Regions from separate parts of the Kinneretia aquatilis genome, predicted to be linked through region 1. Evidence: predicted binding sites of a transcription regulator. Region 1 holds the regulator's gene; the other holds the start of a gene.
The links. The regulator sigma-54, encoded in region 1, starts transcription at its own class of promoters, with help from an activator protein. The targets are predictions, from matches to a motif close to TGGCANGNAANCTGCTTT.
Positions count from the first base shown of each region.

Region 2: a site for sigma-54 is predicted at 2,518-2,535, ahead of C1O66_RS23225 (nidogen-like domain-containing protein). Genes of this name have one in related genera too.

Region 1 is NZ_POSP01000003.1:2,627,062-2,631,270, reverse strand. It holds gene C1O66_RS14465 (pre-peptidase C-terminal domain-containing protein) at 1-215, shown strand, start outside; gene C1O66_RS14460 (SGNH/GDSL hydrolase family protein) at 278-1,291, opposite strand; gene C1O66_RS14455 (RNA polymerase factor sigma-54) at 1,495-3,024, opposite strand; gene lptB (LPS export ABC transporter ATP-binding protein) at 3,123-3,932, opposite strand; gene lptA (lipopolysaccharide transport periplasmic protein LptA) at 3,929-4,209, opposite strand, start outside.
Region 2 is NZ_POSP01000004.1:830,786-834,994, reverse strand. It holds gene gcvP (aminomethyl-transferring glycine dehydrogenase) at 1-15, shown strand, start outside; gene C1O66_RS23230 (L-serine ammonia-lyase) at 164-1,555, shown strand; gene C1O66_RS23225 (nidogen-like domain-containing protein) at 1,633-2,460, opposite strand; gene C1O66_RS23220 (substrate-binding periplasmic protein) at 2,670-3,470, opposite strand; gene C1O66_RS23215 (efflux RND transporter permease subunit) at 3,650-4,209, opposite strand, start outside.

The DNA.
Region 1 (4,209 bases):
AGCTCAAGTTCCAGCTTTCCGGGGGCACGGGCGATGGCGATCTCTACGCCCGCCTGGCATCGGCGCCGAGCACCACGGTGTATGACAAGAAATCCGATGGCTCGAGCAATGCCGAAACCATCACTTTCGCCTCACCCGTGGCGGGCACCTACTATCTGCTGCTCAATGCCTACGCCCCGGTCCACAACGCGCGCCTGCTGGCGACCTTGAGCTGAAGCCAGGCGGCGCTGGCCGCCAGCTTCGGGGCCGGTGCTCCAGGCGACCGGCCCTTGTCTTTTCAGCTGCGGCGCTGGCGACCGGCGCGCAGGCCCAGGGCTGCCAGGCCCAGGCCCATCAGCAGCCAAGTCTGCGGTTCCGGCACGGCAGCCAGCATGCCCTGGCCGAGGTAGCTGTGGGTCAGCGTGGTCGGGTGGATGCGGTCCCAGTACATATAACTCTCGGGGCTGCTGCAGATGCTGCCGTCGGGCTGGCCGACATAGCCGGTGAAGCAGGCTTGGGTGACATTGCTGAAGCCGTAGAGCGCCGCGTTGTCGACCAGGGCTTGCTGCGTGCCCAGGGTGTCGAAATAACGGATGTCAATGCCGGGCAAGGTGCGCAGCTGGCCGATGGCCTGATTCAGGCCAAAGTTGAAGCCCAGGGAGAGCTGGTGGAGCTGGCCCGACAGGCCGGACGACAGGCCGGCCGGTGTCTGGCCCAGGTCGGGCAGGCCTGGCATCAGGAAGCTGCGCGCACCCAGGCCGTAGAGGGTCTGCACCGCGCTGCTGAGGTTCTGGATGGCCGCTTGCGCCGTGGCCTGCGAGAAACCCAGGTACTGGAAATCATTGGCCCCGCCCCAGAGCACGTAAAGGGCCTGGCTGTCGGCGGCCGAGCCAGCCAGGCCGGACTGGAAGGCGCCCACTTGCGAGAGCATGCCCGTGTTCTGCAAGGCGGCCGGGGCGCCTGCGGCCACCGCCGCGCCGTTGAGCCAGCCGGTTTGGGCACCGCCCCAGGCGTAGTCCTGCAGGCTCACGCCCAGGCCTTGGGCGAGGTGCTCGACGGCCACCTGGCCGTTGGAAAAACGACCCTGGAAATAGTTGCCCGGCTGGGGCACGGCGCCGCTGGTGGCGCGGTAGAAATTGCCGTTGTCCGAGAGGCTGTCGCCGAAGGCGATCACGCGGCTGTAGCTGGTGGCGGCACTGCTGCTTGTGGCCTGAGCCTGAGCTTGGGAGGGGGCGGCCCAGGCCAGGTTGGCGGCGAGTATCAGCAGCGCGGGCAGGCGGGCGCCGGCCGGGGAGCGGAGGGTGGTGTTCACGGCAGACCTTTCAAGTAACGATCCAAGTCAGCGGCATGATGGCATGTCTCGAAATGGGATTCACCTGAAATCGGTGTGCGTGTTCACGTTTGGGGGTGAACGGGTGAACGGGTGAACAGGTGAACAGGTGAACAGGTGAATGGTGAATCGTGGGGTGTGGTTCACCAGTTTACTGATTCACCCGTTCACTCAAGCTTCAACCTTCAAACCACCCGCCGCATCGTCGTCGTCCCGATGTGCATGCCTTCGCGGTATTTGGCGACGGTGCGGCGCGCGACCTGGATGCCTTGCTCTTCCAGCATGCTGGCCAGGGCGCTGTCGGAAAGGGGTTTGGCCGGGTTCTCGGCGGCGATGAACTGCTTGATCAGCTCGCGTACGGCGGTGCTGGAGGCCTCGCCGCCGGCCTCGGTGGACAGGCCCGAGCCGAAGAAATACTTGAGCTCGAAGGTGCCGAAGGGCGTGGCCATGTACTTGGCCGTGGTCACGCGCGAGATGGTCGATTCGTGCAGGCCCAGCTCATCGGCGATCTCGCGCAGCACCAGGGGCTTCATGGCCACGGCGCCGTGGCTGAAGAAACCTTTTTGCCGCTCGACGATGGCGGTGGAGACGCGCAGGATGGTGTCGAAGCGCTGTTGGATGTTCTTGATGAACCAGCGTGCCTCCTGCAGCTGGCCGCCCAGGGCGCTGTTGCTGATGCCGCCGCGCGTCTGGCGCAGGGCGTTGGCGTAGAGCTCGTTGATGCGCAGCTTGGGCGCGACCTCGGGGTTGATGATGACGCGCAGCTCGCGGCCGACCTTGCGCACGATCACGTCCGGGATCACCGCCGGCGCCTGGCCGCGGGCAAAGCGCCGGCCGGGCTTGGGCTCCAGGGCCACGATCAGGGCTTGCGCTTCACGCAGCAAGGCATCGTCGGCGCCGGTCAGCAGCATCAGGCGGCGGCTGTCGCGCTTGGCCAGCAGGTCCAAGTGCTTTTTGCAGATCATGATGGCGATCACCTGCGGCGCGCTGCGCGGCAGCTGGCGCAGCTGCAGCTCCAGGCATTCCGTCAGCTCGCGGGCACCGACGCCGGGCGGGTCCATGTGGTGCAGCCATTTGAGGGCGATGCGCAGGTGGTCGAGCAGCTCCTCGCGCTCGGCGGCGCTGTCCTCGTCACCGTCCGGCACCAGGGCCTCGGCGATGGCTTCCAGGCTGTCCTCGAGATAGCCGTCCTCGTTGAGAGAGTCGATCAGCAGGCGTAGCGCAAGCTGGTCGGTATCGCTGAGGTGCATGCCGGCCATCTGCTGGACCAGATGCTCTTGCAGGCTGATCTCGGCCGATTCCTGGTCGCTGCGTTCGCCGTCTTCATCGTTGCTGCCCGAGCCGCTGCCGCTGTTGCTGGGCAGTTCGCGGATGCCGTCGAAATCGTCGCCCTCGGTGCCGTTCTCCCAGTCCTCGCGTTCGGTGCTGCCGAAGTCTTCGGCCTGCAGCTCGGGTGTGGCCTCGGCCTCGGCGCCGCCGCCCAGCTCACGGTCGGCGCCGCTGTCCTCGGCGGCGCTGGCCGGGCGCAGCTCGGGCAGCTCGGGCGTGGCGACGGAGAAGTCTTCTTCGGTTTCGAGCAGCGGGTTCTGCGCCAGCATCTGCTCGACTTCCTGATTCAGCTCCAGCGTGGACAGTTGCAGCAGGCGGATCGATTGCTGCAGCTGCGGCGTCAAGGCCAGATGCTGGCTCAGTCGAACCTGGAGTGACTGCTTCATGGCGCGGGCTCAGGGGCAGTCGTGAGATGCAGGAATCCCTGCATCAGCCCCGCGCGGGGCTGCCGTGGCAGCGGGCGTGTAGGCATCCATGGCCGGCTCTACATGCGGAAATGTTCGCCGAGATAGACCTTGCGCACATCGGCGTTGGCCACGATCTCGTCCGGCGTGCCCTCGGCCAGCACCGAGCCCTCGCTGATGATGTAGGCCCGGTCGCAGATGCCCAGGGTCTCGCGCACATTGTGGTCGGTGATCAGCACGCCGATCTGGCGCGCTTTCAGGAAACCGATGATGCGCTGGATCTCCAGCACCGCGATCGGGTCCACGCCGGCGAAGGGTTCGTCCAGCAGGATGAAGCGCGGTTGCGTGGCCAGGGCGCGGGCGATCTCGACGCGGCGGCGTTCGCCGCCCGAGAGCGCCGGCGCCGGGCTGTCGCGCAGCTTCTCGATGCTGAGGTCGTGCAGCAGCGCTTCCAGCAGCTCCTTGATGCGCGGCTCTTTCAGCGCGCGGCCCTGCTCGTCGCGCTGCAGCTCCAGCACGGCGCGGATGTTCTGTTCCACCGTGAGCTTGCGGAAGATCGAGGCCTCCTGCGGCAGATAGCTCAGTCCCAGGCGGGCGCGCTGGTGGATGGGCAGGTGCTCGACCGATTGGCCGTCGATGTGGATCTCGCCGGCGTCGGCGCGCACCAGGCCCACGATCATGTAGAAGCTGGTGGTCTTGCCGGCGCCGTTGGGGCCCAGCAGGCCAACCACCTCGCCGCTGTTGACGCCCAGATGCACGTTCTTGACCACGCGGCGCACGCCGTAGCTCTTGGCCAGGCCCTCGGCTTCCAGGCGGCTGCGCGGGCCGGATTCGAGGGCGGCCACGGGCGCGTGATGGGGGCTGGCGACGCTGCTGTTGCTGCTGCTCATGGCGCTTTGCGGGGGCTCAGGCTGGTGCTGGGCTTGAGTTGCACGCCGGAGGCCGCGGCCGCGGGTGCCGAGGCGGCCTCGGGCGCGCCGCCGCGCGGCATCATCACCACACGGACCCGGCCGCTCGGGTGGGGCGAGGTCTGGCCGCCCTCGAGGGTGAAGACCTCGCTGCGGTTGTCGAACAGGATGACTGCGCCGGTCACCTCGTCGGCCACCGTCGTGCCCTGCAGGCGGCGCACCACGGCATTGCCGATGAAGCGCACGGTGTCGCTGCGGG
Region 2 (4,209 bases), on a different contig from region 1:
AGCGACTACGCCTGAGCGTCCCAGGACGCTCGGCACCGCCCTGCCAGAGCCGGCTTGCTGTCTGATGGAACATTCACCATCGACGCCAGCCGGCTTTTTTGTCACAAGACCGGCCTGATTCATCGGGCCGTGCTCGAATCTCACACCAACGCTTGGAGGCCCCATGGCCGTTTCAGTCTTCGACCTCTTCAAGATCGGCATCGGCCCATCCAGCTCGCACACCGTGGGCCCCATGCGTGCGGCACGCATGTTTGTGCAACGCCTGCGCCACGAAGGCCAGCTCGAGCGCACGGCACGCGTGGTCTCGCAGATGTATGGCTCGCTCGGTGCCACCGGCAAGGGCCACGGCAGCGACAAGGCCGTGTTGCTGGGTCTGGCCGGCCATGAGCCGGATACGGTCGATGTCGAGCAGGTGCCGGCTTACCTCGACGCCATCCGCAGCGGCGGCCGCATCCGTCTGGGCGGTGAGCATGAGATCGAGTTCAACGAGGCCAAGGACCTGGTGCTGTTCAAGCGCCAGAGCCTGCCCTTCCATGCCAATGGCATGCGCTTCTCGGCCTTCGATGCCGAAGGTGTGGAAATCCAGCAGCGCACCTACTACTCGGTCGGCGGCGGCTTTGTCGTCAGCGACGAGGTGGCGGCCGACGGCAGCAAGCAAAAAGTCATCGCCCCCGATGCCACCGTGCTGCCCTACCCCTTCAAGACCGGCGACGAGTTGCTGGCGCTGACGAAGCAACACGGCATCAGCATCGCCGAAGTCATGCGCCGCAACGAGCGCCACTGGCGCAGCGATGAAGAGACCCGCGCCGGCCTGCTGAAGATCTGGCAGGTGATGCAGGACTGCGTCAGCCGCGGCTGCCGCACCGAGGGCATCCTGCCCGGTGGTTTCAAGGTCAAGCGCCGTGCGGCCCAACTGCACCGCGACCTGACCGCCAACCCCGAAGCCGCGCTGCGCGACCCGCTGCAGGTGATGGACTGGGTCAACCTCTACGCCCTGGCCGTCAATGAAGAAAACGCCGCCGGTGGCCGCGTGGTGACGGCGCCGACCAATGGCGCAGCCGGCATCGTGCCGGCCGTGCTGCACTACTACAGCCGCTTCGTCCACCACGCCAACGACGAGGGCGTGATCGACTTCCTGCTGACGGCTGCGGCCATTGGCATCCTCTACAAGGAAAACGCCTCGATCTCGGGCGCCGAGGTCGGTTGCCAGGGCGAGGTGGGCGTGGCCTGCTCCATGGCTGCTGCGGCCCTGTGCCAGGTCATGGGCGGCACGCCCGAGCAGGTCGAAAACGCCGCCGAGATCGGCATGGAACACCACCTGGGCCTGACCTGCGACCCAGTCGGCGGCCTGGTGCAAATCCCCTGCATCGAACGCAACGCCATCGCCTCGGTCAAGGCCATCAATGCCGCGCGCATGGCCTTGCGCGGCGACGGCACGCACTTCGTGAGCCTGGACAAGGTCATCAAGACCATGCGCGACACCGGTGCCGACATGATGACCAAGTACAAGGAAACCGCACGCGGCGGCCTGGCCGTCAACATCGTCGAGTGCTGATACGGCACGCGCAAGACGAAACAGAAAAAGGCGACCCGAGGGTCGCCTTTGACTTGGCTGGGTGAAACGAAACGAGTTCAGGCGCGACGACGACGCGACACCGCACCCAGGCCAGCCAGGGCCAGGCCCACCAGCAGCAGAGAGCTCGGCTCCGGCACGGTCGAGGGCGGCTGCACCGAGCCATTGCGCACGCTGAAGCTGTAGCGGCCGGCGACGTTGGAATTCAGCGAACCGGCAACCAGGGACTGGGCGCCGCCATCCAGCAGCGCGCCGTTGACGGCCGAGCCGGGCAGCTCGAAGGAATTGCTGTTGCCGTTGGACCAACCGACGCGCACCGAATTGCCACCTTGGCCGTTGCTGCCGCCGCTGCTGGCAGCATCTCCAGTCTCCCACTGGATCTTGTCGTAATTGAACTCGAAGTCGAAGTCACCGGCATTGATGTCCGAGCGGTCGGTGATGATGAGCTGGAAGGTGTTCAGCTTGTTGGCCTGGGTGTCAAAGTAGCCCACGTCCAGCCAGTTCACGCCGAAGACCTTGTGGCCGTTCAGCAGGCCGGTGCCGTACTGGGTGACACCGCTGCGGGCATTGCGGGTGTCCACGTCGGCAAAGAAGGCCGCCAGGATCTGGCGGTTGGTGCCCTGCAGGCCGAAGGGCGTGTAAGTGTCCAAGGCTCGATCAAACGTCACGTTGCCGTTGTTGTTGACGAACAGCTGGGTGAACTGGCTGCCGAAGAAATTGACGTTGAAGCCGATGTTGACCAGGCCGGTGGAGCCATCGTCGTTGCGCGGCAAGGTGTTGGCCGAGAACAGGTCGGTGTGATGCACAGCGCCCGCCAGAGCCGAAGAGCTCGCTGCCACCAGTCCCGAGACCAGCAGTGCGGCGGAAAACAGAGTCTTGATCTTCAATTCGTATCCCTACAAGTGTCCAAAACAAAAGTTCGCCCATTGGCGAACTTGCTTTGTGAAGCAGGGTTCATGCCAGCGCACCAAGTCCTTGTGGCGAGGCAATTTGCACGAAACAGAACGTAACGCTGTCAGAAAACCCGACAACGTGGTAACAACTGCATACAAAAAACCCATGACCTGCGGCACGGGTACAGACTGCAAGACCGGGCTTAGCGCTTGATTGGCGGGCTGTCCTGAGGCAGCCAGCGCTTGTAGATGGCGGCAAAGCTGCCGTCGCGCTTCATGGCATCGAGTGCCCTTTGCCAGGCTTGAACGACACGGTCAGGGGTGTCACGCGAGAAGGCGATATACCCTTCGGCGCTGGCATAGCTGTACACGATCTCCAGCGCATCCTCGGGCACGCCGGCCTGCGCCATGATCTTGGGCATGGACAGACGTTCGGTGGCGAAATAATCCGCCCGCTGGGCCAGGAGCATGCGGATGGCTGCCTGCGGATCGGCAACGCTGACCAGGTTGCGAAAGCCCAGCTGGCTCAGCTCCTCCGAGGTGTACCAGTCACGCACCACCAGCACCGACTTGGCCCGCTTGGCATCGTCCATGCTGCGCAGTCGCAGGCCACCGCGGGCCGGCGCATAGATCGAGCTGTAGAAGGTGACCACCGGCCCCACCCACTTGAAGAGGCGCTCTCGCCCTGGCGTGCGTGCCATGCTGAACAAGGCGGTTTCGCCGCCCAGTTGCACCTCGCGGTAGGCACGCGCCCAGGGTTGGAACTCGATCGGCAATTCCTTCTTCAGGCGCCGCTGGATCTCCTGCACCACCTCGACCGCCAAGCCCTTGGCCTCGCCGTTCTCGCTGAAGTTGATGGGAGCGAACTCTTCGCTGAGCAGGCGTTGTTGGGCTTGCGCTGGCAGCGTCGGGCCGATTGCGACCATGAGCAGGCAGAGCAGCCATCGGCAAGGGCGCGCCGTGTGGCGGCAGGCCTGCCGCCAGAAACCAAAACGAAGGAACATGGCTGCGCAGCATAGCCAAGCCTGAGCCCCTTGCTGCGGCCGGCCCCGCCGCGCGCACGGGCAAATCGTTCCGAACTCACGCGAGCGATCCTGTCGTACAGGAGAACGCCCCTCAAGAAAAAGAAACGGCGCCCCGAAGGGCGCCGCCGTGAGTCAAAGACCTGGGGCTGCCTGCGGCATCAAGCGCTGGCGCTGGCGCCGGCGCCAAGCGCTGGCAGCTCGGCCAGCATCGCCTCCTGCTGAGCGGCCGGCTTGGGCTTGCGCTCCCGCACCAGGTAGGAATACAGCACCGGTACCACCACCAAGGTCAGCAGGGTCGAGGTGATGACGCCGCCGATGATGGCCCGGCCCATGGGGGCTTGCACCTCACCGCCCTGGTTGAAGGCAATCGCCATGGGCAGCATGCCGAAGACCATGGCCGCTGTGGTCATGATGATGGGGCGCATGCGCACCAGGCCGGCCTCCAGCAGCGCCTCGGGAATGCTGGCCCCGCCCTTGCGGGCGTGGTTGGCAAAGTCGATCAGCAGGATCGCGTTCTTGGTCACTAGGCCCATCAGCATGACCAGGCCGATCATGGAGAACACATTGAGCGTGGTGCCCGTGATCAGCAGGGCCAGCATCACACCGATCAGCGAGAGGGGCAGCGAGGCCATGATGGCGATCGGCTGCACAAAGCTGCCGAACTGGCTGGCCAGCACGATGTAGATGAAGATCACCGCCAGGCCCATGGCGGCCAGCA